3 regions of the Leclercia sp. CFBP8987 genome follow, and region 2 is predicted to be linked to each of the others. Evidence: predicted binding sites of a transcription regulator. Region 2 holds the regulator's gene; each other region holds the start of a gene.

Region 1 (9,297 bases), 1.6 Mb from region 2:
TACTGGACAGATGAAAAGGTGGTGGAGTGTTCAATTCCAGCACGCTTACTGTTCATCGGGTTGTTCAATTTCGCTAATGACCTGGGCTGCCTGGAACGATCACCAAAGCGCATCAAGATGCAGATATTCCCGGCAGACAGTATCGACTGTGAGCCGCTCATCTGTGAGCTGATCACTCATGGATTACTCATTGAGTATTCAGTGAGTGGTAGCGATTACCTGTGCATTAAGGGCTTTTCCAAGCATCAGAAAATTAATCGTCCTTCAGCCACAAAAATACCCTCGCCACTCTCACTCGCTGAGGCCGAAGTGAAAAACGAGGGTGGAATCAGTGAGGGCTCAGTGAGCCCTCATGGAGTTATCAATGATGGCTCACTGACGGATACGGATACGGATACGGAAGGGAAAGGAATAAACCCCTCTCTTAGCGAGCGCGAAGCAAAAAGTCCGGTTCAGCCTCATCAGGACGAACCTCAAAAGTCGAGATATCTCGAAGGGCTGGATGAGCCGATCGGTAAGTTCACCATGACCAGCGCATGGCTGCCATCCAGAGATTTTCGCCAGCGCGCGGCGATGTGGGGAATAGCTTTGCCTGACCCTGATTACCTTGCCACAGAGCTCGCTGAGTTCGCGTCGTACTGGGAGTCAGAGGGGAAGGTATTCACCCAGGTTCAGTGGGAGCAAAAATTCGCACGGCACATCGTGCTGGTGAGATCGAAAAAACAACCTGAAACCGGAGGTAAGGACAATGCAGGAGTTAGGGGAGAGCCTACAGCATCCAGGGCTGTTCAGCAGATTCAGTCAGCCCACGCAGAGTGGAGACGTCGCAATGGACTTGATGGCAACGGAAACGGCATGGCGCCTGTGGCAGGTCATGGGGGAAATATTCTCGAACCGGTGGACGCAGAAGAATGGGGCGGAGCCGTCGGCGCTCTGGATCGCCCAGATAGGTTCGATGACTGAAAAGCAAATCAAGCTGGTCTGCCAGCAGTGCATGGAACGTTGTGCCGCTGGAAACACATGGCCGCCTGATCTCGCTGAGTTTGTATCGCTCGTTTCAGAGAGCGGCGCCAACCACTTCGGCCTGACGTCCGACAGTGTAATGGGTGAGTATCGCCGCTGGCGTAACGAGTCCTACCGGTACTCAGGTAGCGATAAGTATCCGTGGCCGCAGCCGGTGCTGTACCACATCTGCATTGAAATGCGCAGAACGGGCGTGGAGCGCCAGATGACAGAGGGGGAACTGAAAAAACTGGCAGAGAAGCTGTTAACAAAATGGAGCAAGCACGTCAGTAACGGCCTTTCGGTACCGCCGATACGTCGCCAGCTTGCAGCACCGCAACACCCGGCAGGGCCAACTCCGGCGCAGCTGCTGATGGAAGAGTACAAACGCCGAAAGGCGGCAGGTTTAACCAACTAAATCGAGTGATGACCAATGACCAAACCATTAACCCAGAAAGACCAGGTGGCGATTTTCGTTCGCTACCAGCCGAACTGTGCTGTCGGCGACGTTTCCGAAGCGCTGGATATGTCAGGTGCAACAGCAGGCAAGCTGCTGCGCGAACTGAGTGATGATGGGGTGATAACACGCTCACGTAACAGCGTCCAGTACACCTATGCGGCGGTGCCGCATGCTGATATCCCGGATGTAATCCTTCCATGCATGGAGGAGAAAAGCGACCCGATCAAGATGCAGGCTGCTGAGCAGAAGGCAAAAGCGCTGGAAGAAAAAGGACTGTGGCGCCGCGCTGCAGCGGTTTATTCGGACATGTTCGGCATTGCCTGCAGCTCTGTGGAGGTTGCCTGGATCGCCAAACGCCGTAAAGAGTGCCTGCGCCAGGCGGGGAGGGCCTGACTGATGCCAAGACCAAAAACACACAGGGAACGCACCCTGTTCATCAGCTGGATTATCGAGATGGTGAAAAAGCATGGCCACGCTACGACCAATGATGTCGTCGCCATGTTCGGCCTGCACCGTACTACTGCCGAGAAATACATTCGGGCTGCCGTGAAGCAGGGCCATCTTATCCGCCACGGACGCTGCGGCGTCTTCCGCGACCAGCGGGCAGTTATTGACTTTGACATGGAGCGTTACACCAATCGTATGACGGCGAAATGAAACTAAAGATTGAGAATTAACTATCACCAAGCCGCCCGGAAAGGATTTTTAGGGCGGCTATAAGCGAAAAGCGGATGTTATGCCTGAAATAATGTTCCTTTAGTGTGAAGAGGATTTAAAGGAATAAGATAAAATTTACATGGCCGTCACCCAGTTAATCCCGAAATCCGGCCATGTAAGAACTTTCCAGGTTATGAAGGTAAGTTGATTCTAATTGTCATATTACGGTTAGGCCGTATTTAACGGATGTTAAACCAGCCAGTCGTTTCCTCAATTACGCGCCAGAGTTTCTGGGGTATAGCAAGTTGCTCTACGTCTGATGCAGCAATACTGAGAGCAATTTTTCCTTCAGCTTTGCCATCAACGAATTTAACCCAGTCTGGGTTCATAACCATACCCTGACCTACTGCCGTCAAAGATACCCCTGCTTTTACAGCATCCTCGGCCTGTTCTGGCGTTCGCAACTGCCCGGCAACAATCAGAGGTATACGTCCAGCAAGGTGATTGCGCACGATTTCGATGACTTTGGAGCCATTCGGTGCATCAACTGGTTTGGCTTCAAGTGCATTACCGAGTGATACATGAAGATAATCAATACCCTCATCGACCAGGCGGTCAACCAGCTGAAGCGACTCATCAATGCGCAACCCATCTTCGTAATGCTCATCCAGTGAAATGCGGTATCCCATCAGGAAGGGATCGGTTGCATGCTCAGCAATCGTTTTACGCACACTCTCAATGACGCTGAGCGGGAAACGCATACGGTTTTTAAGGGAGCCGCCCCATTGATCTTCTCTACGGTTGGAATGAGGTGAGAAAAAGTTCTGAAGTAAAAAACCATGAGCACCATGTAACTCAACACCATCAAATCCTGCTTCTATTGCACGACGAGTTGCTTCCCCGAAATCCTGAATAACAGTTTCGACTTCAGTGCATGTCAGTTCACGAGGGGTAACGGACGGTGCGAAAGGACCGGCGTCACCGGGAATAGCGCTTGCAGCTACAATATCCGAAACCAGTTTAGGGCTGGTTTTCACACCTGCATGGAATATTTGTAAGATTGCCGGTGCTCCACCGCTTTTAGCAGCAATAGCAAGGCGCTTTAAACCGGGAATAAATTTGTCGTCATACGCAGCAAACTCTCCCGTAAACCCAATGCCGTTTTCCTGAACATGTGTACAGCCAGTAATGACCAGCCCGATGTCCTGAACGCGTCGACGATAATATGCTTCTTCCTCATAAGATACCGTGCCGTCATCATTACCCGACCAGGTCGTCATCGGGGCCATCACAATACGGTTGCGCAGCGTCACACCTTTTCCAAGTGGAAATCTTTCAAGTAGTGGAGTTTGTTTCATGGAAAGTCATACCTATGCGAGATTTTTCTTGAAGAAAGGAGCCAGCTTACTCGCTGCAACCGTTGCACCCTGACCATCATAGAGGTCCATATGTGTTGCACCCGGAATGATATGCAGCGTTTTTTGGACAGAGGCCGAAGTGTTGTGTAATTCCTGGCTGTGCCAGAGCGATCCTGCTTTACTACCGGCTACAATCAGTAGTGGTTGTGTTAAATAGACATCAGCCCCTTCAAATCCGGTGAAAGACGCCAGCGTACTGATACTTGTCATCAGCATTTGATTGGTAGAAGTCGGATATTTTCCGCGTTCGGTCAGATAGTAGTCCGCAGCTTCCTGAAGATCTTTTGGTGCACTGGTATCACCCAATTTGGGTACATAGTTGACATAAACCGGTGCGCCGCCCGCTGCTTCTGCTGTACGCTGTTTAGCAACAGCATCCAGAGTCGAAATGAGTTCAGATTCAGATGTTGTTCCCTCCCAGCCTTTACGGGTCGCCGCTCCGACATCCACGGCACTGACTGTTGCCAGCGCTTTGATTCGACGTTCCGTCATTGACGCTTTAACCGTGATACCACTACCTGCACAAACACCTAATGCGCCAATGCGATTATTATCGACATAAGGGAGAGTCGTCAGGTAATCGACTGCGCTATAGAAATCGACAACGCGTTTCATGGGATCATCGATAAAGCGCGGTAATCCGCCACTGGCCCCCTGATGGGAGGCATCAAACGCCAGAGTGACAAATCCTTCTTTAGCCAGTTTTAGGGCATAAAGGCCAGCAGTCTGTTCCTTAACGCCACCACCTGGGTGGACAACGACAATAGCAGCGTATTGACGGTTTTCGCTGAAATCCGGAGGGACGTAGACGTTTCCGGACATCATTATTTCATTGTTCCGGAACAGGACGCTGCTGACTGTGACGCCATCTACGTGTGTCGTGGTGCCAGATGTACGAGGGGTAGGTGAGAGCAGGGCTGAAGCATGACCCGCCATCAGTAATCCTGCTGAGGCCACTGAACTCGTCAGGATAAAATTACGGCGACTTAACCCACCTGTTTTTTTACTCATTGCAAGACTCCTTCATATACATGATGGCGGCCCTGGCCGCTGAAAGAACATGGATTGTTTCAGCGGCCATCTTAATCTCTTTAGTATTGAGAAATTAGATGCTTAATTTCGCATGGGCTTAGAAGGAGGTTTTATTAATAGGGTTATAAGTAACTGAGTTCGATATGGACCAGGAAAAACAGTGCTCAAAGGTTATGGGGCACGGAGTGCTTCGAGCACAAGTGCAAATGCCGGAGAATGTTGTAGACGGCTGGGATAGTAAAGATGATAGGGAGGGCGCGGTGGACACCAGTCAGTAAGAACCTGGACTAACATCCCGTTTTCAAGGTAGTTCTCCACGGAATCTAGCGGCAGATAAGCAAGTCCCAGCCCATCTAGAGCGGCCTGCCTCATCATATTTATTGTGCTGAAAGTCGCTCGTCCATCAATACGGACCTTAATTTCCGTCTCATCCTTACGAAACTCCCAGGTATAGAATCCGCCATGAGTGGGCAGGCGTAATCTGATACAGCTATGATCTTTTAAATCACGAGGCGTTACCGGATGGTTTTTTCGCTTGAAATAAGAGGGCGCTGCGACCACTGCAAAACGGAAATCCTTGGCAAGAGGCAGGGAAACCATATCCATATCGACCTGTTCGCCCAACCGAACGCCAGCATCATAACGTTCAGCGACAATATCTTTAAGTCCGTACTCGCTGATAATTTCAATGTTGATATCGGGATACTCAAGCATCACCGGGGCGAGTTTAGGCCAGAGAATTGTATCGGCTGCATGTTCAACGGCAGTAATACGCACAGTACCGGCTGGTTTTTCTCGCAATCCGCTCAGCGCAGCTATCTCACTTTCAATTTCGTCAAAATGGGGTCCTATACGGGAAAGTAGCCGCTCGCCAGCTTCAGTCACAGAAACGCTACGCGTGGTACGGGTAAGAAGACGAAGACCAAGGTCAGCTTCTAGAGTCCTCACCGTGTAGCTCAGCGCCGACTGTGAGACACCTAACTGAGCGGCCGCTTTAGTGAAGCTTTTTTCTCGGGCCACGGCGATAAAAGCTTGATAATCGTTCACATTTTTACGGCGCATTTATTGACCAGGTCCTTTTGGATTAATATTTCTTTCTTATAAAATAATTCCTGGGGTGGAGGTTTGTCTATTGGTAACGATCCGACGTTCCTCATCCATGACAAATATCCATTAGCACTCACTAATGCTCAACTTCCGCTTTTGGCACAAAACGGAAGTTACTCTTCCCTTGTAAGCGGGACTCTGTTGGGGCGTATTGAACTTTACAGACTTAAACGAGCGCTTTGCACACAGTGCGGCAAGCGGGCTTATGCTCTCATTTTTCATAATTCTTATCGGCATTTTGTGTGCCTAAAGCATTGATCAAAACGGCCCATAGGTATACTGTATATTCATACAGTTAATGCAGCGGAGGCTATTATGAGAGTTGAGTTAAGCATTGATAGAACTAAAGAACTTCCTAAGGGCGCTGTCCCGGCTCTGGAAAAAGAACTGTTAACACGACTGCAGGATCAGGTAGGCGATTGCACCCTGGTTATACGACGAACAGGCTCAGATGGGTTAAGTGTTCTGGGCGGTGAAAAGGACGCGAAGAAGAAGGTAGAAAAGATCTTCCAGTAGACCTGGGAAAGCGCTGACGACTGGTTTTATTAATTCAGCATGTAATTAGTTTCCTGGGTGGAAGGGGAGGTTTGGTGAAACAAAAAGAAGAATTTCCAAAAAAGGGTTATGCAGTCATCAGATGTCACGATGGGGTTATCGTTGCACGACTGCACTCATTTCCTGAATGTGACCGTGCGCTGATGTACAGGCGAGGTGATGTGGTGTCGTTTACGCCGCTTCTGGATGATGAGATTGTAGGGTCGCCAACTCTCTTTACGCAGATGCTGGAGCGGGCAGGTTACCGTGTTTCGCTTAATTCTGTTAAACTCCCGTCATAGGCCTGAACAACCTATACCTGCTGCGCCACTGGAGAGATACCATGGCGCAAAAACCTTCCAAACAAGCACTTAAACTGGTTCCTTTCGGAATCAGCGATTTCTTTTTGCCTGCGCACTTACTGGTGACGGCATGAAGAAAACTAGCTTCATTCACACCCAGCTCACGACGAAAGAAGTGGACGAGCTCGAGGCCCGCTATCGCGCTAATGACGTGCGGACTGTGCGCAGCCTTGATTTCGATCTCATCCACTGGACGCTCACCGCTTATCTGCCCGAGGCAAACAGAGCCCCGCGTCAGGATAAGACCTTCCAGCAAAAGCTCTGGAGGGAAGCGTGAAGACATACAACATTACCCCGATGGGTAAGCCCAGAATGACCAGGTCCGATAAGTGGAAAAAGCGGCCGGAAGTTCTCCGGTACCGTGCGTTCTGCGATCACGTTCGGCTGCTGGGCGTTGAACTACCGGAAGCAGGCGCGCACATTACGTTTATCCTCCCGATGCCACCGAGCTGGAGCAAGAAGAAGCGCCAGGAGATGGCGGGGAAACCCCATCAGCAGAAGCCCGACAAAGATAACCTGGAGAAAGCCCTGATGGATGCCATCTATGCCGATGACGCCCACATCTGGGATTCTCGCGTCACGAAGCGCTGGGGCGAAGAAGGGCAGATTATCATCGGGGATATCGACTAATGCGCGCATTGCTGAAACCGGTCATTGCCCGAGAACTTGGCGTAGTGCTGCTGAAACCCGGCAGCGAACTGATGCCTATGTTCATTTCAGGGCGCGTGCTGGTGGAGAGCCAGCCTGCCAGTATGGCCAGCTTTGAGACCGGGCGGGTGCCTGATCTTCGCCAGCCGCTTGCGGCCAACCCGGCGCTGCGTCCGTTCTTCCTCCACGGAAAGGTGATCACCGCTGCTGGTGGGCTGGCTGGCCTGGAATACTGGTTGCTGCGCCACGGCGGCGGCACATGCCAGTACCAGCACAGCGACTACCACTATCACGAACTGACTACCATGCGGCATGAGCCCGGCGCAATTCTTCTTTGTGGCCACTGCGACAACCAGCTGCGCGAACAATTCACCGAGCGCCTGGCGGAGCTGGCGCGTCAGAACGTCATCGACTGGGTGCTGGACACTACCCGGTCGGCGCTGGCGATCGATAAGACCCGCGAGATATCCCTGCCTGAGTTGTGCTGGTGGGCTGTTCGTGTCGGCGTCACTGATGCGCTGCCAGAATCAGTTGCCCGCGAAGCTTTACGCCTGACAGCTGTGAAAGAGACTTACCGTGAGAGCGAGATCGTACCGGCGGTACCGGCCACCAGCATCATCGCCGACAAGGCCCGCGCGCTACCTGAAGTTCGAGCCATTAAGCCAGTAGTGAGCGTACTTGTGGATCCCGAATCCCCTCAGACCCTGATGAAGCGGCCAAAGCGGACCCGCTGGGACAAACCCAAATATCTGGCATGGGTTAAGACGCAGCCCTGCGAGTGCTGCGGCAGACCGTCAGATGATCCACACCATCTAATCGGCTGGGGCCAGGGTGGCATGGGAACGAAGGCGCACGACAGTCTCGTGATCCCCCTGTGCCGCCAGCACCATACCGAACTACATGACGATCCGGTGAAATTCGAGCGTAAGCACGGTACTCAGCCGGAAATGATAATCAGAGTGCTGGACCGGGCATTTGCGCTCGGCGTTCTGGCTTAAGGAGCAGTACAGGATGACACCACGTCAACGCCGCATTCATATCGAAGGTCTGGGTAAAGCAGCTGCTGCACCGAGAAAAAGTTACCTCGGGAAGTTCACGCCTCTTAAGAGTGTTCAGTCTGCATGGATCAAATCCTTGCTGACGGTCTGGGGCGAATGCGTCGGCGGTAAAACCCGCGCGCAATACCGTCTGGAGAATTTCAGCCAGTTCTGGTCTGAGGTTAAGCAATCGGAGTGGTCGGACACTCAGCTGTCGCGCATCACTGAGGCGCTGGGTCAGGCGAGGGAAGAGGGGTTCCGTGGCGTTCAGGCAGCGCTGCGTGCCCGGTCCATTCTGTGGCCGGTGACCCTGTCAGCGCTGATCGAAGAGAGCGAGCGCCGCGATGATGCTGACTTTATCGAGCAGATCATGCTGAACACCTTCGACCTGCACGACCCGGTGTATCTGGTTGGCCGGCAGTTCTATACCACCCGCAAGAAGATGTCCGACATCACGCGGGAGTTGCAGCACGTGGCCCCCTGGCTCACTGACGGCGAAGCGCGTAAGCGCGTGCGGTGGTGCCTTGAAATCTTCCAGGCAAAGGTGTTTCTGACCGTGTGCCGGCAGATGAAAACGGAGCAAAACTGAGAGGCCTCTTAAAAAATATTTCAATTTATGTTGAAAACGGGCCAGAAAGATGAATAATTCATTCATGCTTGGCAGAGCTGCGCCACGATGGCAGCGTCGAAAAGCTCTTATCAAACAAATTACGAAACCTCGCTCCGGCGGGGTTTTTTTATTATTAATAAATAGCAAATGATATGTATCTTTAAAGATGCAAGCCACGTACAGTGCGCGGGTGGTGAATCCCCCTCAGCGGTGGGGCGGCTAGGCAAAACGAGTCGGGTTTGAAGAACGCGGTTCTGTGGTCTAGCGCAGGGTCACCGGGAGGCACCCGGCACCACAACCTCAGTATCATCTATATCTAAGGCTGCCGATTGGCGGCCTTTTTGTTTTACATGATTCTGGACTGCTTAACACCGCTGGCCTTTTTCTTTTTCATACTGAGTAAATAAAGTTAGCTTTGTTGAAGAAAGGC
Region 2 (9,853 bases):
CTTCGACGTTCGTTTAGCCGGTATGGAAATCAACCCAGGCGGTACCCTGGAGCTGGGCGTTGACTACGGTCACACCAACATTCCAGACGACTACTACCTGCAGCCTGGCGCCTCTAAAGATGGCTGGATGTTCACCGCTGAACATACCCAGAGCATGTTGAAAGGCTTCAACAAGTTTGTGCTGCAGTACGCAACGGATTCCATGACCTCCAACGGGAAAGGTATTCCGCAGGGTGCTGGCCTGAACAACAACGGTTCTCTGATCCGCGTTCTCGACCACGGTGCCATCACCCTGGCAGACCAGTGGGATCTGATGTACGTCGGTATGTACCAGAATATCGATCTGGACAACAACAACGGTACCGAGTGGTGGACCGTCGGTATTCGTCCTATGTACAAATGGACACCAATCATGTCCACCCTGCTGGAAGTTGGCTATGACAACGTGAAATCCCAGCGTACTGAAGACAACAACAACCAGTACAAAATCACCCTGGCACAACAGTGGCAGGCTGGCGACAGCATCTGGTCTCGTCCGGCTATCCGTGTCTTCGCAACCTACGCCAAGTGGGATGAGAAATGGGGTTACGCTAACAATGGCGATACCGGTTACTCCTCTGGCGTAGCGTATAACGACACCTCCGCGAAGACCTTCAGCCGCGGCGACAACGATGAGTGGACCTTCGGTGCCCAGATGGAAATCTGGTGGTAAGACGTAGTCTCTGATGTATTGACCTAAAAGAGGGGCGCAAGCCCCTCTCTTCATAGAGTCCTGCGCGCTATTGCCTGGCCACCGCAGTGCTTATGCTATCTGAGGTAATAACAATGAAAATGAAGAAAAGTCTCGTCGCGCTGTGCCTCTCTGCAGGGTTGCTGGCAAGTGCTCCCGCCATCACCCTGGCGAACGTCAATTTTGTTCCGCAAAACACCAGCGCCGCGCCTGCTGTTCCGGCCGCCGCGCTGCAACAGCTGGTCTGGACGCCTGTCGACCAGTCTAAAACCCAGACCACCCAGCTCTCTACCGGCGGTCAGTCGCTGAATGTGCCGGGGATCGCCGGCCCGGTGGCCGCCTACAGCGTGCCTGCAAATATCGGTGAAATCACCCTCACGCTGACCAGTATTGTCAATAAACAAACCAGCGTATTTGCCCCGAACGTGCTGATTCTGGATCAGAACCTGACGCCATCGGCTTACTTCCCGAGCGAATACTTCACCTACCAGGAGCCGGGCGTGATGAGCGCGGACCGCCTGGAAGGGGTCATGCGCCTGACGCCAGCGCTGGGTCAGCAAAAACTCTATGTGCTGGTGTTTACTACCGATAAAGATCTGCAGCAAACCACCAAACTTCTCAACCCGGCAAAAGCCTATGCCAAAGGCACCGGCAACGCCGTACCGGATATTCCGGACCCGCTTGCCCGCCACGTTACCGAGGGTGAGCTGAAGCTGAAAGTCTCGACCAACAACGCCTCCAGCGTGCTGGTCGGCCCGCTGTTTGGCTCTTCCGGCCCGGGTCCGGTCACGGTGGGTAACACCGCAGCGCCAGCTCCGGTCTATGCCGCGCCAGTCGCTGCACCGGCTACCGCTGCTGCCCCAGTCGCTGCCCCGGTTGCCGCGAAGAAGAGCGAGCCGGTGCTTAACGACACCGAAACCTACTTCAATCAGGCGATTAAACAGGCAGTTGCTAAAGGCGACGTCGACAAGGCGCTGAAACTCCTTGATGAAGCCGAGCGTTTAGGCTCGACCACTGCCCGTTCCACCTTTATCAGCAGTGTAAAAGGCAAGGGGTGACCGTCTCCCCACAGTGCTGATTTTGTCAGTAGTTTGGTGCGCCCTTACGGGCGCACTTTTTTTGCACGGTCTGCCGCTGTTGCATCTCTGTTGCGATAATGTTCGCTAGTTCACGTTTGCCCGCCCCCATTCCGCGTTTCTGCGATACAATAGCTTCACGTTATGTATCGGAGAGTCTGGCATGTCACACCCCGCGCTAACGCAACTGCGCGCGCTGCGTTATTTTGACGAAATCCCTGCGCTGGAACCGGAGCAGCTCGACTGGCTGCTGCTGGAAGATTCCATGACCAAACGTTTTGAGCAGCAGGGCAAAAAGGTCACCGTGACCCTTATTCAGGAAGGATTCGTCACGCCTGACGCGGTAGCGGATGAACTGCCGTTGCTGCCGAAAGAGGCCCGCTACTGGCTGCGGGAGATCCTGCTCTGCGCCGACGGCGAGCCGTGGCTGGCCGGGCGCACCGTGGTGCCGGAATCTACTCTTACCGGGCCGGAGCTGGCGCTGCAGCAGATGGGCAAAACCCCGCTGGGACGTTATCTGTTCACCTCCTCCGAGCTTACCCGTGATTTTATTGAGATTGGTCGCGATGCCGGGCTATTAGGACGTCGTTCCCGCCTGCGCCTGAGTGGTAAACCCTTGATGCTGACCGAGCTGTTTTTACCGGCGTCGCCGTTGTACTAAGAGGAAGATAAAATGGAGTGGAGTCTGACGCAGAACAAGCTGCTGGCGTACCACCGTCTGATGCGAACCGACAAGCCGATCGGGGCGCTGCTGCTGCTGTGGCCGACGCTGTGGGCGCTATGGGTGGCGACCCCCGGGCTGCCGCCGCTGTGGATCCTGGCGGTGTTTGTGGCGGGCGTCTGGTTGATGCGTGCGGCAGGCTGTGTCGTCAACGACTATGCCGACCGTAAGTTTGATGGCCATGTAAAACGCACCGCTAATCGCCCGCTGCCGAGCGGCGATGTCACCGAGAAAGAGGCGCGCACGCTGTTTGTGGTGCTGGTCCTGCTGTCGTTCCTGCTGGTGTTAACCCTGAATACCATGACCATCCTGCTCTCCGTGGCAGCACTGGCTCTGGCCTGGGTCTACCCGTTTATGAAGCGCTATACCCATCTGCCGCAGGTGGTGCTGGGCGCCGCTTTTGGCTGGTCGATCCCGATGGCCTTTGCCGCCGTCAGCGAGAGCGTACCCTTGAGCTGCTGGCTGATGTTCCTGGCCAACATCCTCTGGGCGGTGGCCTACGATACGCAATACGCGATGGTCGATCGGGATGATGATCTGAAAATCGGCATCAAATCCACTGCCATTCTGTTTGGTCGGCAGGACAAGCTGATCATCGGGCTTTTGCAGGTGGCCGTGCTGGGGCTAATGGTGGCAATTGGTTACCTGAACCAGCTGAACGGGGCGTTTTACGCGGCAGTCGCGGCGGCAGGCGTGCTGTTTATCTACCAGCAGAAACTTATCGCCAACCGCGAGCGCGAAGCCTGTTTTAAAGCGTTTCTGAACAATAACTACGTCGGTCTGGTGCTGTTCCTGGGGCTGGCGGTGAGTTACCTGGCGTAAAAAAAGCCGGGTGGCGGCTTCGCCTTACCCGGCCTACATATTGTGCCGAATCGTAGGCCGGGTAAGCGTGAGCGCCACCCGGCTTTTTTACGCACTACTCGCCCTGCGTCGCGCTCTCAATCGTTAAGCGCACGTCTGAGGTAATCAGGTCCGCCAACATCTGGTACACCTTCATCGTCTCGGCCGGCTCGGCATCACCGCTGTCGCTGATATAGCCCTCGTCGCGTAGCGTCAACACCAGCGAACTGAACACCGCTTTATCGAAGAACTCCGGCGCGTTGATGCCGTGCAGCATCGACAGGCGCTGTGCCAGGGTGCGGCTCTCTTTCTCCAGCGTCCCGCGGTTGATCGACGGGTTGGCGCTCAGCAGCCAGAAGGTAATGGCGTAGCGCTGCACGGTTTCGCGTGCCCCCGCCGCCAGCAGCTGCAGCGTGCGTGCCCGGGACGGATTGATCAGCAGAATGTCATCTCTCTGCGAAATCAGCTCCTGGCGGGTCAGCTCTTCAATCTGCTTATCCAGCACCTCTGCCAGCTCGTCGTTGTCCCAGCGCAGGAACAGCTCGGCTTTCAGCATCGGGTAGAGGGCAGTCACATGCTCCAGCAGCGCCTGACGGGTGATCTGGCGATGCTGGGTGATGATGGCCGCCATCAGCGAAGGCAGCATCAGCATATGCGCAATGTTGTTGCGGTAGTAGGTCATCAGTACCGCCTGCTCGCGCGGCAGAATGATGATATCGCCGATGGTGTCCTTCTCGACCTCGAACTTGTTCATCTGCAGCGCGTGCTCGAGCAACTCGTTGGCGCTGGCGGTCGGCACCGTGGCATCTTCCGCGTACGGCACGTTGCGCAACAGGTTCAGGTAGCAGTCGAGCTGCTCGAGCAGCTGTTCGCGGGTGAGCGAGCGCTGGCGAGAGCCCAGCAGGGCGGTAGAACACAGGTTCATGGCGTTAGCCGCCCCGGCGTTGTTAATACGCACCATCAGATCGGCAGCAATGGCATTCACCGTTGGCGTCAGCCAGGCCGGACGTACCGCTTCGATCGGATCGATAGACTCGCGCCACTCCGGTACCCGGTTGTTCAGGTAGGTCATCAGCGGCATCGGTTCACCGAAGTTGACATACCCCTGACCGAGGTTACGCAGCTTGCTCAGACCACGCAGCATCTGCAGCAGGCTCTCTTTCTCTTTGGTGGCGCCGCGCAGCTCTTTGGCGTAGGTACCCACTTCCATCACGTGCTCGTAACCAATGTAAATCGGCACCAGGGTGATTGGACGCGTACCGCCACGCAGCATCGCCTGAATGGTCATCGACAGGGTGCCGGTCTTCGGATCGAGCAAACGCCCGGTACGGGAACGGCCACCCTCCACGAAATATTCCACCGAGTAGCCACGGCTGAACAGCTCGCCCAGATACTCACGGAACACCGTCGAGTAGAGCTTATTGCCTTTAAAGGTACGGCGAATAAAGAACGCACCCAGACGGCGGAAGATCGGGCCTGCCGGCCAGAAGTTGAGGTTGATCCCCGCAGCAATGTGCGGCGGCACCAGCCCCTGGTGATAGAGCACGTACGAGAGCAGCAGGTAGTCCATGTGGCTGCGGTGGCAGGGCACATAGACAATCTCATGGCCGTCGTGGGCAAGCTGGCGCACACGCTCGGCGTTGTGCACGTTAATCCCCTGATAGAGCCGGTTCCAGGTAAAGCTCAGGATACGGTCGCTAAGGCGGATCATCTCGTAGGAGAAGTTAGCCGCAATCTCTTCCATCAGGGCGATGGCGTTTTGCTGCGCCTTCTCATGGGAGATTTTTTTGCTGCGCGCTTCGTCTTCAACGGCGCGGGCAATGGCTTTTGAGGCCAGCAGCTTATTAAACAGATCCTGACGCGCGGGCAGGCGTGGGCCTACCGCAGCCAGACGCTGACGGGCAAAGTGCATACGCGCCACGCGGGCCAGCTTCTGGGCGATGGTCTTATCCGTGCCGTGCTCATCGGCCATCCGGCGCAGTGAGACTGACGGCGAAAAACGGACAAAGCTGTCGCGGCCCAGCCAGTTGACGGCGAAAAACTTCTGCACCCCATTGAGCATGCGCAACGGCGGATTCTCTTCGCCCTTATCGCGCCCCGGACGACGGCCAAACATCACCGACACGGGGACCATCTGCACGTCCAGCAGCGGGTTGCTGCGGTGCAGATCGAGGTAGTCGTGGAACAGCTTGATCGACTCTTCTTTCGGCGTGTACCAGGTGAACACACGAGGGCCACCGTGGATAAAGATGTAGCGCGGCAGCAGGGTGCCGTCGATCTCCAGCGGCTCCAGCGGATCGGGAAGATCGTGCGCCAGGCATTGGGCGCGCAGCGTCAGCAAGTCTGCCTTCGAGTTATAAGGCAACACATACATAATAGGACGCGAGGTATCGAGTCCTAATTCCAGCGTGGGAACCGCCGGGATAGACTTGCTTTTTACCAGGACGCTTAATGGTAAATTAAGTAATTTGTAGTAAATTCGTGGCCAGCCAGACATAAACGATGTAAAGCCTCTGGTTAAAAATGCAATTGCGGCGCAAGGATAACAGAAAGCGCGCAAGATTTCTGTTGTTACCCGTCATACTTCCGGGGGCGGCGCATAGCGCTTAAGCCACCGTTTCTGACGCTATTTTCGAAGAAAGGTTTCTTTTAATGGCCAATAATACCACTGGGTTAACCCGAATCATTAAAGCTGCCGGTTATTCATGGAAAGGCATCCGTGCTGCCTGGATCAATGAAGCCGCATTTCGCCAGGAGGGGGTTGCGGTCGCCGTGGCGATTATTATTGCCTGCTGGCTGGATGTTGATCCTATCACCCGCGTATTGCTGATTGGCTCGGTGATGTTGGTGATGATAGTCGAAATTCTGAACAGTGCGATCGAGGCGGTAGTCGACCGCATTGGCACTGATTTTCACGAGCTCTCGGGCCGGGCGAAAGATATGGGCTCTGCCGCGGTGCTGATGGCGATTATCGTTGCGTTGTTTACCTGGGTCACGCTGCTTTGGGGACATTTACGATAAGCCTTCAGAAACCGAACAAGTCTCTGGTTTTTTATGCGGTTTGTGGTTCCAAAATCACCTTTAGCTGTATATACTCACAGCATAACTGTATATACACCCAGGGGGCGGAATGAAAGCGTTAACGACCAGGCAGCAAGAGGTGTTTGATCTCATTCGGGATCATATCAGCCAGACGGGTATGCCGCCGACGCGTGCAGAAATCGCGCAGCGTCTGGGCTTCCGTTCTCCAAACGCCGCTGAAGAGCACCTTAAGGCACTGGCGCGCAAGGGTGTGCTTGAGATTGTCTCCGGTGCGTCTCGCGGTATTCGTCTGCTGATTGAAGCCGAAGAGGGCCTTCCGCTCGTCGGTCGCGTCGCCGCTGGTGAACCGCTGCTGGCGCAACAGCATATCGAAGGCCACTATCAGGTCGATCCTGGCATGTTTAAACCGAGCGCAGATTTTCTGCTGCGCGTAAGCGGCATGTCGATGAAAGACATCGGTATTCTCGACGGCGATCTGCTGGCGGTGCATAAAACGCAGGACGTGCGTAACGGCCAGGTGGTTGTGGCGCGTATCGACGACGAAGTGACCGTTAAGCGCCTGAAAAAGCAGGGCAATACCGTACAACTGCTGCCGGAAAACAGTGAGTTTTCCCCGATTGTTGTCGACCTGCGTGAAAATAACTTCTCCATCGAAGGCCTGGCGGTTGGCGTCATCCGCAACGGTGAGTGGTTATAACTGCTTTCTGACAGACTGCGGCCCTGTCGCAGTCTGCTTCTTCTGCTTCTTCTGCTTCCGGCGAACATTCTCATGTCTCTCCTGACTGCTTCCGATAAGGCGTTGTGGCGTCTTGCACTTCCTATGATCGTCTCCAATATCAGCGTCCCTCTGCTTGGGCTGGTGGATACGGCAGTAATTGGTCATCTCGATTCGCCCATCTATCTGGGCGGTGTCGCCATCGGCGCGACGGCAACCAGCTTCCTGTTTATGCTGCTGCTCTTCTTGCGCATGAGCACCACCGGGCTTACCGCCCAGGCCTATGGCGCGAAAGATCCGCTGCGTCTGGCCCGGGCGTTGGTACAGCCGCTGATCCTGGCTCTGGGTGCCGGATTATTGATTGTGCTGTTGCGCACGCCACTTATCGATCTGGCCCTGCATATCGTCGGTGGCAGCGAGGCCGTTCTCCATCAGGCGCGACGCTTCCTTGAAATACGCTGGCTCAGCGCCCCGGCATCGCTGGCTAACCTGGTCCTGCTGGGCTGGCTGTTGGGCGTTCAGTATGCCCGGGCGCCGGTGATCCTGCTGGTGGTGGGTAACCTGCTCAATATCGTGCTGGATCTCTGGCTGGTGATGGGTTTGCAGATGAACGTGCAGGGCGCGGCCCTGGCGACCGCTATCGCAGAATATGCCACCCTGGCGATCGGCCTGTGGATGGTGTGGCGGGTGCTGGCCCTGCGCGGTATTTCGCTGGCGTTGCTGAAGGCAAGCTGGCGGGGCAATATCCGCAAGCTGCTGGCCCTCAATCGCGACATCATGCTGCGCTCGCTGCTGCTGCAACTCTGTTTCGGGGCGCTGACGGTAATGGGTGCGCGGCTGGGGCCGGAGATTATCGCCGTCAACGCCGTGCTGATGACCCTGCTGACCTTTACCGCCTACGCCCTGGATGGCTTCGCCTATGCGGTCGAAGCGCACTCCGGGCAGGCCTATGGTGCCCGGGAAAGCGGTCAACTGCGGGAAGTGTGGCGGGCGGCCTGCCGTCAGTCCGGCCTGGTGGCGCTGGCCTTTGCGCTCATCTATGCCCTGGCAGGCGACAACATCATTGCCCTGCTGACCTCGCTACCCGAGCTGCGCGCGCTGGCGAGCCACTATCTTATCTGGCAGGTGGTGTTACCGGTGGTGGGCGTCTGGTGCTATTTGCTGGATGGCATGTTTATCGGCGCAACCCGCGGAGCAGAGATGCGCAACAGCATGGCCGTGGCGGCCGCCGGGTTTGGCCTGACGCTGTTCACCCTACCGTGGCTGGGTAATCACGGTCTGTGGCTGGCTTTGAGCGTGTTCCTGGCCCTGCGTGGGCTCTCTCTGGCGTGGATTTGGCACCGGCACTGGCGCAACGGAACCTGGTTTCTGTAGCGGCTTCGCTTGGCCAAATGGTAAAAGATTCCGAATAACAAACCTAACGCCGCAGGCTTATCTATAATTATTATCACGTCCAGCACGAAACGTATTTTAGGACGAACTTAACCTTAACGACCGAACGAAGAGGAATCGATGATGAATAAAGACCAAGTCGGCGGTAACTGGAAGCAATTTAAAGGTAAAGTAAAAGAACAGTGGGGCGATCTGACTGATGACGATATGACCGTCATTGAAGGTAAACGTGACCAGCTGGTGGGTAAAATCCAGGAACGCTATGGTTATGAGAAAGACCAGGCGGAGAAAGAAGTTGGTGACTGGGAAACCCGTAACAACTATCGCTGGTAATTAACCTATACCCGCAGGTACACGGATGTACGCCCAGGGCGACCTTTCAGGTCGCCCGTTTTTTTGCCCTCAGCGCGGCTTTTTCTTCAGCTGGATAGAGTGATCGTGCTGACAATCTTCCTGATGGCGACAGGCTTCCACTTCCACGCAGTTGCGGCACAGACCGTGCGCTTCAATCACGTTGTGGCGCAGAGCAAACCCCATCTTCGCTGCCAGGGTATGCATGATATCTTCCACCCCTTCAGCGCCTTCTTCCTTCACGCTGCCACAGCGGTCACAGATAAACATCGCTGAGGTGTGAGTCGGCTGATCGAACAGATGGCACAGCACGTAGCTGTTGGTCGATTCCACCTTATGTACAAAACCCTGCTCGAGTAAAAAATCGAGCGCCCGATAGACGGTAGGCGGTTTAGCCTGCGGCTCGCTTTCGCGCAGCAGGTCGAGCAGGTCGTAGGCGCTGATGGCCCCGTTTTGCAGGCTCAGCAGACGCAACACTTCAAGGCGCTGCGGAGTCAGGCGCACATTGCGTTGCGCGCACAGCTTTTCGGCTTGCGCTAACAGTGCCTGCATTGTGGTCGTTTCCATTTTGCACCTCGAATAACGTGGAATAACAAACCGCCAGTTTACCATGTTCTGGCCTAAACGCCGAGATCCCCCGGGTGTGCTACCCTGACGAAAAACCACAGGGGATGAAAAGATGAAAAGACCTGACTGTATTCGGCACTGGCGCGAAGTAGAAGGCGCTGACAATTCAACCTATCCCGACAGCACAGAGCGTTTCTCCATTGGCGCACCGCTGGCCCGAGCACTGGGGCTGGGCCGCCTCGGTATCCATCATGAGCGCCTTCCGCCCGGGCGCCGTACTTCGTACCCGCATGCCGAAAGCGACGAAGAAGAGTTCATCTTTGTGCTCGAAGGTTATCCCGAAGCCTGGATCAACGGTTATTTATGGAAACTGGAGCCGGGGGACAGCGTCGGTTTTCCTGCCGGGACAGGGGTCTGCC
Region 3 (9,853 bases), 2.0 Mb from region 2:
ATGGACTCGGTGCCCAGTGCCAGAGCGGCAATCGCCTGCGCACCGCCTACCTTGAAGATCTCCTGTACGCCGCACAGTTGCGCCGCATAAAGAATTTCATCGGCAATCGGTGGTGGCGAGCAGAGCACTACCTTGCGGCAACCGGCGATACGTGCCGGGGTGGCCAGCATCAGCACCGTGGAGAACAGCGGGGCGGAACCACCCGGAATATACAAACCCACAGAGTCAACCGGGCGGGTCACCTGCTGGCAGCGCACGCCAGGCATGGTCTCAACGTCAATGATCGGCAGTGCTTGCGAGCGGTGGAAGGTGTCGATGTTTTTGACCGCCACCGCCATCGCCTGCTTAATGTCCTCACCCAGGCGGTTACAGGCGTCAGTCATTTCCTGCTCGCTCACCTTCAGCGCACCCACTTCGGTTTTGTCGAATTTTGCGCTGTACTCCCGCAGGGCATCGTCGCCACGGGTTTTCACATTGTCCAGAATCTCCGCCACGGTACGGGTAATGCTTTCCGAGGCCGAGATCGCCGGGCGCATCAGCAGGTCGCGCTGCTGTTCGGCGCTACAGGTGTTCCAGTCGATAACGGTGTTAAAGGTCATGGTTGTTACTCCATCATCTTCTCAATTGGCAACACCAGGATCGAACTGGCACCCAGCGCCTTCAGTTTTTCCATGGTTTCCCAGAACAGGGTTTCGCTGCTGACCATATGCATCGCCACGCGCTGCTGATCCCCTGCCAGCGGCAGAATGGTTGGACGTTCAGCGCCCGGCAGCAGGGCAATCACTTCATCCAGACGCTCGGTCGGGGCATGCATCATGATGTATTTCGATTCGCGGGCCTGGATAACGCCCTGAATACGGGTCAGCAGGCGGTCAATCAGCTGCTGTTTGGCTTCCGGCATTTCGCCGTCGCGTTGGATCAGGCAGGCTTTGGAGCGGTAGATCACCTCCACTTCGCGCAGGCCATTTGCTTCCAGGGTGGCGCCGGTGGAGACCAGGTCGCAAATCGCATCGGCCAGACCGGCTCGCGGTGCCACTTCGACAGAGCCATTCAGCAGGCAGGATTTAAACTGCACCCCTTTCTGATCGAGGTAACGCTTCAGCAGGTGAGGGTAGGAGGTGGCGATACGCTTGCCATTCAGCCCGGCCGGGCCGTCCCAGGCTTCGTCAGCCGCGGTTGCCAGCGACAGGCGGCAGCCGCCAAAGTCCAGACGGCGCAGGGTGAAATAGCGCGGGTCTTCGCCCTGCGCGCGGCGGGTCAGGAGCTCTTCTTCCAGCACGTTTTCGCCAATGATGCCCAGATCGACTACGCCGTCCATCACCAGTCCTGGAATGTCATCGTCACGCACGCGCAGAATATCAATCGGCATATTCTCTGCCAGCGCGATCAGGCGCTGCGTGTGCAGGTTGATTTTAATGCCGCAGCGCGCCAGCAGTTCGCGTGAATCGTCGCTAAGACGACCTGATTTCTGCATAGCTATGCGTAAACGTGAATTATCTAACATTGTCGGTTCCTCATGATCCTGTTGTAACTTGCCTGAACACGGTCCAAAAAAAAGCCCCCGGAAGATGATCTTCCGGGGGCTTTTTCTTGCGTTCATGCACCGCTGGAAGATCTAACTGTCTTCCAGCACACATCGCCTGAAAGACTAGTCAGGATGATGGTGATGATGGTGGTGTTTAAATTGAACGCGTGTCATAAAATTCTCGATGAATGCTTATTCATGTGATGTCGTTTAACCTAAACCACTTGCGCTATATAAAGCAAGGGCTTTTTTTTATCATTAAATGATTTCATATTAGCGCTATCAATTGTCAGTTGCGCATGGCTGGCGTAGCCTTAAAGCAGAGGCGTAAACGTCAGGAGAAAATGCATGAAAAAGGTCGCAATTGTCGGTCTGGGATGGCTTGGAATGCCGTTGGCCATGTCGCTACTGGGGCGGGGCTGGGAGGTCACCGGCAGTAAAACCACCGTGGATGGGGTCGAGGCGGCGCGGATGTGCGGCATCGAAAGCGTTGAATTGCGCCTGGAGCCAGAGCTGGTGTGCGACACCGACGATCTGGATACGCTGATGAGTGATGTGGATGCGCTGGTGATCACCCTGCCAGCGCGTCGCACCGGACCGGGCGAGAGCTATTATCTGCAGGCAGTACAGGAAATTGTCGATAGCGCTCTCGCGTACCATATTCCACGCATTATTTTCACCAGCTCTACCTCGGTATATGGCGATGTGGAAGGCGCCGTGAAAGAGAATATGCCGCGCCAGCCGGTGACCGCCAGCGGGCGGGTATTAAAAGAGCTGGAAGACTGGCTGCATAATTTACCCGGCACGCAGGTTGATATATTACGCCTTGCGGGGCTGGTGGGGCCCGGTCGTCATCCTGGCCGTTTTTTTGCCGGGAAATCAGCGCCTGACGGCCAACATGGCGTCAATCTGGTGCATCTTGAAGACGTGATCGGCGCAATTACCCTGCTATTACAGGCCCCGAAGGGCGGGCACATCTATAATATATGTGCGCCCTCTCATCCAACACGCAGTACATTCTATCCGGTGATGTCGCGTCAGCTTGGCCTGGCAGCGCCGCACTTCCACGATGCCCCCGGAGCGGGGAAGGGCAAATTGATTGATGGGAACCGCATCTGTCATGAACTGGGATTTGAGTATCTCTTTCCCGATCCGCTGGTTATGCCAATGGAGTAACGCCGCTGGCGGAGCGTAAGCGCACCACAAGGGGGTGAGCATGAAACCGCTGCTGGATGTCCTTATTATCCTTGATGCACTGGAAAAAGAGGGGAGCTTTGCTGCGGCGTCGGCAAAGCTGTTCAAGACCCCCTCTGCGCTCAGCTACACCGTTCACAAACTCGAAAGCGATCTGAATATTCAGATCCTGGACCGTTCCGGTCACCGGGCGCGCTTTACCCGCACCGGGCAGATGCTGCTGGAAAAAGGGCGGGACGTGCTGCATTCGGTGCGTGAGCTGGAAAAACAGGCCGTCAAGCTGCATCAGGGCTGGGAAAACGAGCTGATTATCGGCGTGGATGATACCTTCCCGTTTTCCCTGCTGGCACCGCTCATCGAGGCCTTTTACGCGCGACACAGCGTTACCCGTCTCAAATTTATCAATGGCGTGTTAGCCGGTTCCTGGGAGTCGCTGGTGCAGGGCCGGGCGGATATCGTCGTTGGCGCGCTGCATGAGCCGCCCCGGCTCAGCGATTTTGGCTTTGCTTGTCTCGGGCAACTGGAGCAGGTGTTCGTCATCGCCCCACACCATCCGCTGGCCCAGGAGCCGGAGCCGATCAACCGGCGGGTCATCAAAAGTTATCGCGCAATTGTAGTGGGTGATAATTCATTACCGGGCTGTACGGCCTCCTCCCAGCTACTGGACGATCAGGAAGCCATTACCGTATTTGATTTTAAAACCAAGCTGGAGCTGCAAATTAGCGGCTTAGGCTGTGGCTATCTGCCGCGATATTTAGCCCAGCGTTTTATAGAAAGCGGTGCGTTGGTCGAGAAACAGGTCATCGCTCAATCCAGTTATGATTCCGTATGGATAGGCTGGAATGAGCAGACCGCCGGGCTTGCCAGCGCATGGTGGCGGCAAGAAATTTTAGCAAATAGTGCTATCGCTGCCCTTTATGCGCAGGGCGCAGCTGAGAAATCAGCGGATTAATAAAAAATTTAACTTTAGGATGCCTTTCGATCTCTTGCATTTTTACTATCATTTAGGGAAAATGCGCCGCAGCAAACATGGAATAATCGACGATATAAAAGGCGTCGATTATTTTTTTTTGCATGTAAGAAAACCATTAAATCCAAGAGGCCGGGCTTCGTACCGGATAGATATTTACTAAAATCCGACAGTTGTTGTCGCTGAGGAAGAAAGAAATGGGGCAATCATTCGCTTACGTGGCGGTATTCACCGTAAAGGAGAATAACCATGTCGCATAACGCAACTCCAAAAACCTCTCGCGTGGAATTACGTAAAACGCTTACGTTGATTCCGGTTGTTATGATGGGCCTTGCCTATATGCAGCCGATGACGCTGTTCGATACGTTTGGTATCGTTTCAGGCCTCACTGACGGTCACGTTGCAACGGCGTATGCCTTTGCGCTGATCGCGATCCTCTTTACCGCGCTGAGCTACGGCAAGCTGGTTCGCCGCTTCCCGTCCGCAGGTTCTGCGTACACCTATGCTCAGAAGTCCATTAGCCCGGCTGTTGGCTTTATGGTGGGCTGGTCATCCCTGCTGGACTACCTGTTCATGCCGATGATCAACATTCTGCTGGCAAAAATTTACTTTGAAGCGCTGGTGCCTTCCGTACCTTCGTGGATCTTTGTTGTGGCGCTGGTGGCCTTTATGACCATCTCTAACCTGCGCAGCATCAAGACCGTGGCCAACTTCAACACCCTGATTGTTATTCTGCAGATGGGTATTGTGGCGGTCATCGTGGGTCTGATCATTTACGGCGTTTCTCACGGTGAAGGCGCAGGTACGCTGACCAGCACCCGTCCGTTCTGGTCTGAAGGCGCGCATGTAGTGCCGATGATCACCGGTGCGACGATCCTGTGCTTCTCGTTCCTCGGCTTTGACGGCATCTCTTCTCTGTCTGAAGAGACCAAAGATGCTGAGCGTGTGATCCCGCGCGCTATCTTCCTGACGGCGTTGCTGGGCGGCATCATCTTTATCGGTGCCTCTTACTTCCTGCAGCTGTACTTCCCGGATATCTCTCGCTTCAAGGATCCGGACGCGTCACAGCCAGAAATCATGCTGTATGTCGCCGGCAAAACCTTCCAGTGGGGCGTGCTAATCTTCTCCAGCGTCACCGTTCTGGCATCCGGTATGGCGGCACACGCGGGCGTTTCCCGTCTGATGTACGTGATGGGGCGTGATGGCGTGTTCCCGACTCGCTTCTTCGGTTATGTTCATCCGAAATGGCGTACCCCGGCATGGAACGTGCTGCTGGTGGGTGTGATTGCTCTGATGGCAATTAAATTTGACCTGGTTACTGCTACGGCGCTGATTAACTTCGGTGCGCTGGTTGCCTTTACCTTTGTTAACCTCTCCGTGATCTCTCAGTTCTGGATCCGTGAGAAGCGCAACAAAACGCTGAAAGACCACTTCAACTACCTGCTGATGCCGGTATGTGGCGCGCTGACTGTGGGTGCGCTGTGGATCAACCTGGAAGAGAGCTCAATGGTTCTGGGTCTGATCTGGGGTGGTATCGGTCTGATTTACCTGGCATGCGTAACCAAAAGCTTCCGCAACCCGGTTCCTCAGTACGAAGATGTCGCATAATTAATTGACTGCAAAGCCCGTAGGCCCGCGCAAGCGTAGCGCCGCCGGGCAAAAAAAAGCCGGAGACATCGCCTCCGGCTTTTTTGTTTTCTCGGGTTACACAATCTCCTGCGCATACTGATACAGCGCTTTTAACAGCGCCTGCTTTTCAGCATTCCCTTCATACTCACCGTACAGCATCTCCAGCTCCTGGGCGTAAGCCTGCAAATACTCCGGCGTAAACACGTTGCGGCGATGCTGTAACCACTGTTCCTGCTCGGCCTCATCCAGGGTGCCGGGGAAATTACGCGCCCGGTAGTTAAAGATCAGCTTGTTAATGCGCCGATCGGCAAAAGTGATATCCAGGGCGGGCAGGTTACGGGGATCGGTCTGCAGCACGATATTCATGGCAGAGCGGTCAGCGTCGCTGAAAAAGCCGTTATAGAGCTGAGCATCGACGTTCTCTGACGGAACGAACGGCTCCGCTTCGGCAAAAATCGCCACTACCTTCTCGCGCACCTGCGGGTTATCCCGCAGCAGTTTCAGGTTGTCCAGGCAGTGCTGACGGTTGATGCCCAGCCGTTCGGCATCGTCCGGGCGCAGGGTATTGGCAGGAGCCAGCACCGGGCACTTATTGATATGCACCAGCTTCACCGGCACCGCGGCATCATCGCCCAGCGCCTCTTTTGGGGTGTACAGCCGCTCGCGCAGGTTGTCGCTATCCAGTGTCAGCAGGGGGGTAATATCCCCGGCCAAATCCACCATAATCACCGCGTTGCGGTTGTCCGGGTGCCAGGCCAGCGGGGCCACCCAGCTGGTATTTCCGCGCCAGGCGCCAAACATCCCGGAGATGTGCATCAGCGGCTTCATCTGCGGCACGTCAATCAGGGTGATGAGTTTCTGCTTACTGCGATGGCTGAGCAGGTACTCAAACAGCTTCGGCTGCCGGGTCTTCACCAGCTTCGCCATGGCGATAGTGGCGTAGACATCGGCCATCGCGTCATGAGCGTTGCTGTGTTCAATGCCGTTCGCGCGGGTCAGATGTTCAAGGCGGAAGCTGGGTAACCCGTCTTCGTTTTCGGGCCAGTTGATCCCTTCAGGACGCAGGGCATAGCAGGCGCGCATCACATCCAGCAGATCCCAGCGCGAGTTCTTGTTTTGCCAGCTCCAGGCATAGGGATCGTAGAAGTTGCGGTAAAAAATATGCCGGGTCACTTCGTCATCGAAACGCACGTTGTTGTAGCCCACCACGCAGGTGTTAGGCACGGTAAACAGGTCATGAATGCGACGGGCAAACTCAGCCTCATTTACCCCTTTTTCCCGGGCTTCCTGCGGCGTGATGCCGGTGACCATCACCGCGCCGGGCTGAGGCAAATAGTCATCGGCGGGTTTGCAAAAGAACACTTCCGGCTCGCCGATGATATTGAAATCGGCATCGGTGCGGATGGCGGCGAACTGGGAAGGGCGATCCAGCGAGGGGCTGGTGCCAAAGGTTTCGTAGTCGTGAAATAAAAATGTAGGCAGCGCGGCGGAGTCAGACACCAGTAATACCATCCTGTTTATGAGTGACACCACTATGGTAAACCATCCCGCCTGGCACGCCGAAGGAAAAGCGCCGTCAGCCTGCAAATTTGCGAAGCATTGTCCGGAAAAAACCTGCGTGCTGTCACATTTTTTTGCAATTATTCCAGGTATCCAGCGGAAAACTTACGTAAAAAGGGCAACGATTTTAAATGACCTGAGGATATACCGTTGAAACGCCGTCTGTTTATTGCTGTTTCTTTACTCACTTTGAGCATTTCTTCCGCGCTGGCTGCCGACCCGATTAATTATGCGCCGCAGCCGCCAGCTATCCAGGCCGGTTCCTGGGTACTGATGGATTACACGACGGGGCAGATTTTAACGGCGGGCAACGAACATCAGCAGCGCAATCCGGCCAGCCTGACCAAGCTGATGACCGGCTATGTGGTGGATCGCGCCATCGACAGCCATCGCATCACCCCGGACGATATGGTCACGGTTGGTCAGGATGCCTGGGCCAAGGGCAATCCGGTATTTGACGGCTCCTCGCTGATGTTCCTGAAGGCGGGCGAGCAGGTTTCGGTGCGTGACCTCAGCCGGGGCCTGATTGTTGACTCCGGCAACGATGCCTGCGTGGCGCTGGCCGATTACGTGGCGGGTGGGCAGCCACAATTCGTCACCATGATGAATGATTACGTCAAAAAGCTGAATCTGCGCGATACCCATTTTGAAACGGTGCATGGTCTGGACGCGCCGGGCCAGCACAGCTCGGCATTCGATCTGGCGGTGCTTTCCCGGGCCATTATCCACGGTGAACCGGCGTTTTATCACATGTACAGCGAGAAGAGCCTGACCTGGAACGGTATCACCCAGCAGAACCGTAACGGCCTGCTGTGGGATAAGTCCCTTAACGTCGATGGCCTGAAAACCGGGCACACCTCCGGCGCCGGTTTTAACCTGATTGCCTCAGCCGTGGACGGTCAGCGCCGACTGATTGCCGTCATCATGGGGGCCGGGAGCCCGAAAGGCCGCGAGGATCAGGCGCGCAAGCTCCTGCACTGGGGACAGCAGAACTTCGATACCGTGCAGATCCTGCGTAACGGCAAGCAGGTGGGCATCGAGCGCATCTGGTATGGCGATAAAGAGCAGATTTCGCTGGGCACCGATCAGGACTTCTGGCTGGCGCTGCCGAAAGCGGAGCTGTCGAACATCAAAGCCAAATATGTGCTGGATAAAAAAGAGCTCGAAGCGCCTATCGCCGCGCATCAGCGGGTCGGGGAGATCGAGCTGTACGATCGCGATAAGGTGGTCGCCCACTGGCCGCTGGTGACCCTGGAAAGCGTCGGTAAAGGCGGGATGTTCTCACGCCTGAGCGACTATCTGCACCATAAAGCCTGACGGCAGAATGAGCAGGCTGGCGACTGTGCGAGCCTGCTCGCATAATAGACAGGTCATCATTGTTAAACCGCTTTTCTCTGCATTAGAGTGTATGTATATACAGTAACCAATCGGAGGCAGCATGGACTACAGCATCAAGCACCAGAATAAACGCAAAATCGCCGGTTTTCATATGGTTGGCCCCTGGGAGCAGACCGTTAAGCAGGGTTTTGAGCAACTGGTGATGTGGGTAGATGGCCGACATATTCAGCCGCTGGAGTGGGTGGCGGTCTATTACGATAATCCTGATGAAGTCCCGGCGGAAAAATTACGCTGCGACACGGTTGTCACCGTGCCGGACGATTTTGTCATCCCCGCTAACAGTGAAGGGGTGATCCTCACCGAAGTGGCCGAAGGCGATTACGCGGTAGCCAGCGCCCGCGTTGAGAATCACGACTTCGCCACGCCGTGGAACCTGTTCTTCGACAGCCTGCTTGAAGATGTCGATTACCAGATCGCGCCGAAACCCTGCTTCGAACGTTACCTGAATGACGGTAACGCCGACGGCTACTGGGATATTGAGATGTTTATTCCGGTCCAAAACCGGGTGGCGTAACGCTGCACGTATGCTTACGCTTCACAGGGTTTTTCTGCCGGATGCCACCGCTCCGGCAGAAAACGCAGTACAATCAGGGTTTGCCGTAATGCTGGAGAGCGTGTGCGCCCCGACAAAACTCTGACGCCCTTTGAAATCCGACTGTATCGCCACTACCGTACCGTGCACGGATGCCGTATCGCGCTGGCGTTTATCCTCACCTTTTTACTGGTGCGTCTGCTGGACGTGCCGGAAGGCACCTGGCCGCTGATTACGCTGGTGGTAATCATGGGCCCCATCTCCTTCTGGGGTAACGTGGTGCCACGCGCGTTTGAGCGCATTGGCGGCACCATTCTGGGTTCGGCGCTGGGGCTGATTGCCCTGAAGCTGGAGCTGTTCTCCCTGCCGCTGATGCTGCTGTGGTGCGCAGTAGCGATGTTCCTCTGCGGCTGGCTGGCGCTCGGCAAGCGACCCTATCAGGCGCTGCTGATTGGTATCACCCTTGCGGTGGTGATTGGCGCGCCGCAAGGGGATATGCACACCGCGCTGTGGCGAAGCGGCGACGTGATCCTCGGTTCCCTGCTGGCGATGCTGTTTACCGGGATCTGGCCGCAGCGGGCATTCCTGCACTGGCGTATCCAGATGGCGAACTACGTCACTGCCTTTAACCGGGTTTATCAGGCGGGCTTTTCTCCCAACCTGGTTGAGCGTCCGCGGCTGGAAAAACATCTGCAAACCATCCTTAACGACGTGGTAAAAATGCGCGGCCTGATCACCCCGGCCAGTAAAGAGACCCATATTCAGAAAGCGATCTTCGAAGCGATCCAGACCGTCAGCCGCAACCTGGTCTGCATGCTGGAGCTACAGATCAACGCCCACTGGGCTTCCCGGGCCAGTCACTTTGTGATGCTGAATGCCCGGACCTTAAAAGAGACGCAGCAGATGACGCAGCAGACGCTGCTCACCATAGCCCATGCGCTCTATGAAGGTAATCCGCAGCCGATTCTGGCCAATACCGAGCGGCTGAACGAAATCGTTGCCGAGCTGCGACAGCTGATAAACGATCAACGCAGTGAAAACGTGG

Evidence for each region. The regulator LexA, encoded in region 2, represses DNA repair genes until DNA is damaged. The targets are predictions, from matches to a motif close to TNCTGTATGTACATACAGNA.
Region 1: SOM40_RS08790 (DinI-like family protein) is a predicted target of LexA. The motif match lies at 5,954-5,973, and genes of this name have one in related genera.
Region 3: sbmC (DNA gyrase inhibitor SbmC) is a predicted target of LexA. The motif match lies at 8,281-8,300, and genes of this name have one in related genera.

What each region holds. Positions count from the first base shown of each region.
Region 1 is NZ_CM188255.1:1,843,924-1,853,220, forward strand. Features, by position in the region: gene SOM40_RS08755 (DnaT-like ssDNA-binding domain-containing protein) at 1-963, shown strand, start outside; gene SOM40_RS08760 (replication protein P) at 875-1,420, shown strand; gene SOM40_RS08765 (PerC family transcriptional regulator) at 1,436-1,855, shown strand; gene SOM40_RS08770 (DUF977 family protein) at 1,859-2,119, shown strand; gene SOM40_RS08775 (NADH-dependent flavin oxidoreductase) at 2,359-3,477, opposite strand; gene SOM40_RS08780 (alpha/beta hydrolase) at 3,490-4,548, opposite strand; gene SOM40_RS08785 (LysR family transcriptional regulator) at 4,741-5,631, opposite strand; gene SOM40_RS08790 (DinI-like family protein) at 5,992-6,192, shown strand; gene SOM40_RS08795 (hypothetical protein) at 6,267-6,512, shown strand; gene SOM40_RS08800 (hypothetical protein) at 6,643-6,849, shown strand; gene SOM40_RS08805 (RusA family crossover junction endodeoxyribonuclease) at 6,846-7,202, shown strand; gene SOM40_RS08810 (DUF968 domain-containing protein) at 7,202-8,218, shown strand; gene SOM40_RS08815 (hypothetical protein) at 8,232-8,846, shown strand.
Region 2 is NZ_CM188255.1:258,589-268,441, forward strand. Features, by position in the region: gene SOM40_RS01215 (maltoporin) at 1-712, shown strand, start outside; gene malM (maltose operon protein MalM) at 826-1,788, shown strand; gene ubiC (chorismate lyase) at 1,970-2,467, shown strand; gene ubiA (4-hydroxybenzoate octaprenyltransferase) at 2,480-3,349, shown strand; gene plsB (glycerol-3-phosphate 1-O-acyltransferase PlsB) at 3,444-5,864, opposite strand; gene SOM40_RS01240 (diacylglycerol kinase) at 6,020-6,388, shown strand; gene lexA (transcriptional repressor LexA) at 6,498-7,106, shown strand; gene dinF (MATE family efflux transporter DinF) at 7,179-8,498, shown strand; gene SOM40_RS01255 (CsbD family protein) at 8,640-8,849, shown strand; gene zur (zinc uptake transcriptional repressor Zur) at 8,919-9,434, opposite strand; gene SOM40_RS01265 (cupin domain-containing protein) at 9,547-9,853, shown strand, end outside.
Region 3 is NZ_CM188255.1:3,107,590-3,117,442, reverse strand. Features, by position in the region: gene hisD (histidinol dehydrogenase) at 1-599, opposite strand, end outside; gene hisG (ATP phosphoribosyltransferase) at 605-1,504, opposite strand; His leader region at 1,550-1,673, opposite strand; gene hisL (his operon leader peptide) at 1,649-1,699, opposite strand; gene SOM40_RS15160 (SDR family oxidoreductase) at 1,874-2,701, shown strand; partial or broken gene SOM40_RS15155 (LysR family transcriptional regulator) at 2,742-3,727, shown strand; gene yoeI (membrane protein YoeI) at 3,887-3,949, shown strand; gene SOM40_RS15145 (APC family permease) at 3,939-5,297, shown strand; gene sbcB (exodeoxyribonuclease I) at 5,394-6,830, opposite strand; gene dacD (serine-type D-Ala-D-Ala carboxypeptidase DacD) at 7,023-8,195, shown strand; gene sbmC (DNA gyrase inhibitor SbmC) at 8,317-8,790, shown strand; gene SOM40_RS15125 (FUSC family protein) at 8,893-9,853, shown strand, end outside.